Linked DNA regions of Pirellula sp. SH-Sr6A. The protein of the gene in region 1 binds, or shares a complex with, the protein of each later gene. Links are inferred from orthologs where the notes say so. Each region holds a gene or a part of one and is shown in the gene's direction. Other genes may lie near its edges.

What was found.
Region 2: VN12_RS22625 (region 1) and dnaX share a complex: the UniProt entries of both Bacillus subtilis proteins name them as parts of the DNA clamp loading complex. The link is inferred for Pirellula sp. SH-Sr6A from one-to-one orthologs.

What each region holds. Positions count from the first base shown.
Region 1 is NZ_CP011272.1:5,851,642-5,854,819, forward strand. Bases 183-3,036 are described here. They hold VN12_RS22625 (DNA polymerase III subunit), read left to right. Parts: upstream 183-1,037; coding sequence 1,038-2,036; downstream 2,037-3,036. Other genes in these bases: VN12_RS22615 (Gfo/Idh/MocA family protein), read left to right, coding at 183-321; VN12_RS22620 (hypothetical protein), read left to right, coding at 484-1,005; VN12_RS22630 (efflux RND transporter periplasmic adaptor subunit), read left to right, coding at 2,144-3,036. Also shown: more of VN12_RS22615, read left to right, coding at 1-182; more of VN12_RS22630, read left to right, coding at 3,037-3,178. UniProt on the Bacillus subtilis protein: DNA polymerase III is a complex, multichain enzyme responsible for most of the replicative synthesis in bacteria.
Region 2 is NZ_CP011272.1:5,480,437-5,483,676, reverse strand. Bases 281-3,196 are described here. They hold dnaX (DNA polymerase III subunit gamma/tau), read left to right. Parts: upstream 281-693; coding sequence 694-2,700; downstream 2,701-3,196. Other genes in these bases: ruvA (Holliday junction branch migration protein RuvA), read right to left, coding at 2,752-3,196; VN12_RS21335 (DUF6265 family protein), read right to left, coding at 281-588. Outside these bases: more of VN12_RS21335, read right to left, coding at 1-280; more of ruvA, read right to left, coding at 3,197-3,240. UniProt on the Bacillus subtilis protein: Part of the beta sliding clamp loading complex, which hydrolyzes ATP to load the beta clamp onto primed DNA to form the DNA replication pre-initiation complex.

The sequences.
Region 1 (3,178 bases):
ATCGCCAAAGCGGCCTCCAACTCCGGGCCCGTTAGCCGTGGCTACACCGAAGAAATCGAACACTGGGCTTACTGCATCCGAAACCCAGATCCTGCAAACCGTCCTAAGTGCTACCCCGAAGTCGCTATGGCCGACGCGGTCATTGCACTCACCACCAACGTGGCGATGCGAAAAGGAGCGCGAGGTGAAGCGGGCTTTGTCAAGTTCGAAGAGTCTTGGTTCGATGTCAAGTCGGACGATACTCCGGACGGAAGCAACGTCTCGCAAGAGATGGATGCGATGAGAAACTACAAGATCGATGGCGGAACTCAATCCGCTTAAAGACCCTGTAGAACTTAACACGGCCACATCGCTCGACGGGCTGCTAGGTAGTAGCCCGTCGAGCTATTGATCCGGATCGGCACCGAGCGGCTTTCGCACGGTTTGCGAAACCCAGCCCTAGAGCTCAAGCTCTCTGCATTCGAAAGTCGCCACCCAAAGACCATGAGCGAAGTTGCCACCACTCGCCCGCCGAGAACCATTCCGGGCAAGCTCTTCGCGATCCCCTTTGCGGTTGTTGTACTATTTTTGCTCTGGCTCGTTTTTTCGATGGCCGTTCGGTTTCAGACGATCATGAAGCAACTGGAACGAACCCGAGGTGCTTGGCCGGCCGCTAGTGTTTCGCTGTTCGAGCGATACGAGTTGTTGATAAATTCCAACCCAGCTTGGACAGAATCCCAACGCGATGCACTGCGCCGAGAAATCGATGACGCCAAGAAGGTCACCCAGTTCGATCAGCAGAGCCCCAAGTTCTATCGCTTGGAGCAGTTGGTTCGGGATAGCGGTCATCCCCAAGACGTTGTCTCCAGCGACGAATTCCCAGAGTCCGTGTTGGATGTCATGCGCCTCGATCGAGAACGCGAACTCTTGCAAAATGACTTCGTCGGACGTGCTACCGTGTACGGCCTGCGTCTGAAGCTACCTCCCATTTTCGATCTTCAGACCCCCAATCGTCCAAGGCAGTAGTTCATTTCGCGAATGGCAGTGGTGAAGCGACTATGGATTGGAATTCATTTCTGGGACATCACCGACAACGCGGATGGTTTGCCAATGCCATCCGCACGAATAGGCTTGCTAGTACCTTTCTCCTCGTCGGTCAGGATGCCATCGGCAAGCGAACGTTTGCGAGATTGATTGCCAAGACCCTGCTCTGCCTGAGAAACGACCCGAAGGACTTCTCTCCCTGCGGCCTCTGCGAAGCGTGCGTGCAAGTGGAAGCTGGAACCCATCCCGATTGGCTGCAGATCGAACGGGAAAAAGGGAGGACAGCCCTCTCCATCGATCAGTTTATCGGCCCAGAAGACAATCGGATGCGAGCGGGACTTTGCTACGAAATTCGAATGAAACCGTATTCGGGGCGTAGAAAGATCGCCGTCATCGACGATGCGGACACCATTGGTGTGGAAGGTGCGAACAGCCTGCTCAAGACACTGGAAGAGCCACCTCCGGGTTCTGTCATCTTCCTCATCAGCACCAGCCTGCAGCGGCAACTGCCGACTATTCGGTCGCGTTGCCAAGTTGTTCGGTTTCAAGGCCTTTCGGTAGAAGATCTCGCTCAGCTCGCAATTCGACAGGGGATTGCAAATGGTCCGGAAGAAGCCAAACGGATCGCTTCCGAGGCCCAGGGATCGCTCGCTTCGTTTTCCGTGCTTATGGACGATGAACTCCGAGAATTCAAATCGCAATTGCTGCAGCAGCTCGAGGGCCATCCTTTTGATTTCCCACGCTTTACCAAGGCGATGTTGACCAACATGGATAGTGTTGGTGCCGATTCCCAAGCGAAACGGGAGCGTTTAAAATTATTGATTGACTTTGTTCAGCAGAACTACCAAGCGAAACTGATGGATGCGGTTCGCCAGGGGAACGCCACCGGTATCGAGACAGGAGTTTCTCTGATACGCCGCTGCATGGATGCGAAAGAACACGTGGATAGGATCGTCGCCCCTGCAGCACTCGTGGAGGCCTGGTCAGCCGATCTCGCTAGCCTCAAGGGGTGACACCCCATTGGGTAACCGCCATTTCCCTCTTTATCGATTGCCTCGAGTAGTCTTTCGATCAAAATAAAAGCTTGATCGATCCCTCCCTCAACCCCACCTCCGATCGAATGAAAAACACGCATCCTCACCATCCTTTCGCCAAGTTCCGCTATGCCCTCCTCGGCGCGACCGTTTGGGCGCCCCTGAGCGGATGCAACGAAACGCACGAGGAAACAAAAAAAACTGCCGTGATCGAACAGATCGTCGAAGCAGACGTGATGGTCGTCGAACCAGTCAACTGGCCGACTACCGTCCGATGCCAAGGGAGCTTGATGGCCGACGAAACAACGACCGTCAGCGCGAAGGTAGGAGGCCGTGTCTCGGCGGTCCTGTTTGAAATTGGAGACCTCGCCTCGGCGGGACAAATTCTGGTCGAAATCGACTCCGAAGAATACCAACTCCAAGCCGAACAAGCCGATGCACAGCTTTCCCAAGCTCGAGCCGCCGTCGGCTTGAAACCCGATGATCCCCTCGATGGATTGAACCCTGACAATGCTCCACCCGTTCGGGAGGCAAAGGCGGTCTTGGACGAGGCGACCAAGGCTTTGGCTCGGATCAATTCACTCGCCGGAAGCGATGTTGTCACAGAAAATGATCTCGAACTAGCCATCGCAGCGGAACGTGTGGCGGCCGCGCGACTCGCTTCAGCTCAAAACGCAGTCCGAGAAAAAATCGCCTTGATCCGAGTCCAAATGGCGCAGCGAGGACTGGCGCATCAACGACTGAACGACACACGCGTTCCCTCCCCATTCGAAGGCTATATACAGTCGAAAAACGTTGCCATCGGAGCATTCGTGCAAGCAGGACAACCCCTCCTTACCTTGGTGCGAAATCAAAAACTCCGATTCCGCGCCAGCGTTCCCGAACGATATGCTCATCAATTGAAAGTAGGACAACGTGTCGATGTCCGATTCGACCTGAGCAATCAAGTTCGCGAAGGGACTGTCTCCCGAATCAGTCCAAACCTCGATCCGATGAATAGATCTCTCGGTTTTGAAGTCGACCTCGACAACGCAGACCAATCCCTGCGGAGCGGCCTCTTCGGCGAAGCAACCATCGAGATTGCCCCTGAAGCGAAGAGCCTAGCGATTCCCACAAACACT
Region 2 (3,240 bases), 370 kb from region 1 along the record:
GATGGCACGAAGCAGTTTCACCATATTTTCTGGCTTCCCAAACCAACCACCATGATTGTAGAGTCCCACTTTGCAGCCAATCTCGGCAGCCGCGTCCGCAATCGGCCGAAGCCTTTTCTTTTCGGACTCGATAAAGGATGCTTCTTGTTCCGCAGACATCTTCGCGCCACCTCCTCCCATCACCCACAGCTGTGGATGAATCTTGTTCTTGGAGATGACCGAAAGAATGTGTTTGGCTTCATCGTTGAGCTGGGTGGGAAACCACCAAGCGCTGATTTCGATCCCGTGTTTTCGTGTTTGCGAGATTTCCTCTTCGAAAGTAGGTATGTGCTCCGCCCGGTAATCGTACGCGAACTTTCGAATCCCCAGGTCCTGCAGCATCTCGGCTCGCTCGGCAGGTGTTCGCTTTTTGCTGTCGAAGGGAACGATACACCACGCTATCAAATTCTCGCGTGAATAGAGCCCCGCAGGTGCCGTTGATTGCGCTGCGACGGGGGAAGAAATCCACCCCAGGGCGACCAGCCAGACAATGCAAGTCCAACTGAGTGCCTGCGATCGAGATGGAGTCGTAAGACATAGAGAGTGCATAGCAAGCTGGCCTCAGTGCAGCGGAGGGAATGGCTGTTGTCGTCAGAGTAACCGGAGTATACTCAACCCCGGAAGCGATCGACTACCCGCTGGACATTGTAAGACATGGAAACTCCCTTGGATGCTACGACCGGAAATCAGAAATACACGGTCGTCGCACGTAGGTACCGGCCGAAAACCTTCTCCGAATTGGTAGGGCAGTCGACGGTAGCCCAGGCGCTGCTCAATGCCATCCATACGAACCGGGTCGGACATGCGTATCTCTTTACCGGGGCGAGGGGGGTTGGAAAAACCAGTACCGCCCGCATTTTCGCGAAGGCGTTGAATGCTTCCGCGAGCGCTGACGGAGAATTTGACCCTCAATCCGACATCGCCCAAGCGATCGACTCGGGTGAGGATATGGATGTCATCGAGATCGATGGCGCGAGCAATCGTGGGATCGATGAAATTCGACAGCTCCGCGCCAACGCTGCAGTTCGTCCCAGCCGATCTCCGTACAAGATCTACATCATCGACGAAGTCCACATGCTGACAACCCAGGCGTTCAACGCATTGTTGAAGACGCTGGAGGAACCGCCTGGACATGTGAAGTTCATCTTCTGCACCACGGACCCAGAAAAGATGCCGATCACGGTATTGTCCCGGTGCCAACGTTTTGATTTCCCCCCCGTTCATACCGATCAGATTTTGGGGCGGCTTCAATACATTTGCGAAAACGAGGGTACCGAAGCAGACGAAGCCGCACTGCAGATCATCGCTCGCCGCGCTGCAGGCTCCATGCGTGACAGCCAGTCCCTACTGGAACAACTGCTCAGCTTTAGCGGTAATCGGATCACCGTATCCGATGTGCATGCGATGCTTGGAACAGCCGACGAAACGAGACTGGCTTCGTTCGCATCCAAAATGATTCAACGCGATGCGGCCGGAGCCCTCGACGAATTGAACGTCGCAGCAGGAGAAGGAGTCGACGTCGGTCAGCTCGCCGAACAACTTCTTGGTTATCTGCGGGACATGATGGTCGTGACGGTCGGGTGCGGTAGCGACCTTATCAAAACCGCGAATCCATCCAGTCTCGAGCCATTGCGAACCTGGGGACAACAATGGGGCGTCGCCTCGCTGATGGCTGCGATTCAGATTTTGGATGAAACAATCGTCAAGATGAGGCACAGCGTCCAGAGCCGTGTACTCGTCGAAATCGCCATCGTCCAAATTTGTCAGCTTCAAGATCTGCAGGCCCTCACAGACTTGGTTAAGGCCCTGGCGTCGGGGCAATCCCTCCCTCCCCCCCGGCCGCCCGTTCATACCACGACGGCACTACCAACGCCTCCTGCAGGATCGTCGAAGCCTGCAACTCCAGCGCAGCCAGTTGTTCCAAGCACAGGTTCCTCGCAACAAAAACCTGCCTCCGCTGCAGCATCGGAATCGACCGAAGCAAAAAAAAAAGATGAGACCGTAACGGGAGCCACGCTCCCTTCGAGAAACGAACCATCGCCCGGGACCGAGAAACCCGCCGCACTGACCGCCGCTGCGACTTCGCCGACGACCGCGACACAAGCGAACGACCAAACCGCAGCCCTGTCCGTGTCGAAGGAGGGGGAACCGACTCCTAAAAATCCTTCCGATACGAACGTCGCGGACACTCCCCTGCATCAACTGCGAGCCGCAGCGCAATCGATCGGTGGATTGATTGTGGAATGCGTCAACATGATCACCCGTGTCCAGGTCGCTGACAAAGGAAAATGGAGAGCTTTCGTTGCCAAGGAAGGTCGATTTGCGATCGATTATTTCCAAACTGCGGACAATTCCAGAAAGCTCACAAGCTCTCTTGCTGACCAATTCCGCGTCGAAGCAGTTCTTGAATTCACTCTCACCGATGAGGTCGCCCCGCATGTTGAGAGCAAAGCGCCGGCACCCGTTGTCGAGGAGTTCCGACCGAGTGTTCCTCAATCCCAATTGATTCGCAAAGCGATGACCAATCCCATCGTTCAGCAATTTGTCGAAATGTTCGATGGCCAGATCGTTCGAGTAGATCCAGCTCAATCGATCCGTCCGGTCATCGCGCAAACGAGCACTTCCGAGCCGAGCGAACTAATCGCCGACACCGACGAATAGTATTCATTGCAAAAGAAATGTTAGTGCCGAGGACCTACCCGCCGAGAATGGTCACTTCTGAGAGTTTGCTTGGCGTTGGTAGATGGCTTGTATCATGGTCTCGGTGTCTTTGAATTTCTGACCGGTCGCGAGAGCTTGTTCGATCAATCGACGGGCATCGGCTTCACCGTGTCCCAACACCAGCAACGCGGCAAACGTTTCATCGACAACCCCGGGCTTTTGCACCTCTGCGTTGGGCATTTCTCGGCGGACCAAAAGTGCAAAGCGAGGCATTTTGCGACGAAGGGTCGCAATGATCTTCTCGGCCGTCGCCGCTCCGATTCCGGGCAAAGTGGAAAGCCCTTTGGCGTCTTGCTGCTCAATCATGATCGCCGTGTCTTGCACCGGACGGACCATGGCACGAAGCGCTTTCTTTGCCCCAACTCCATCGACCGAACAAAAGAGCTCAAAGAAGTCGCGTTCAATCGTGGTCAAAAACCCGACCAATTTCGGGGTGAGACGCGACCCCTGTGCTGCGTTTCCATCGATGTAATGCAAGGT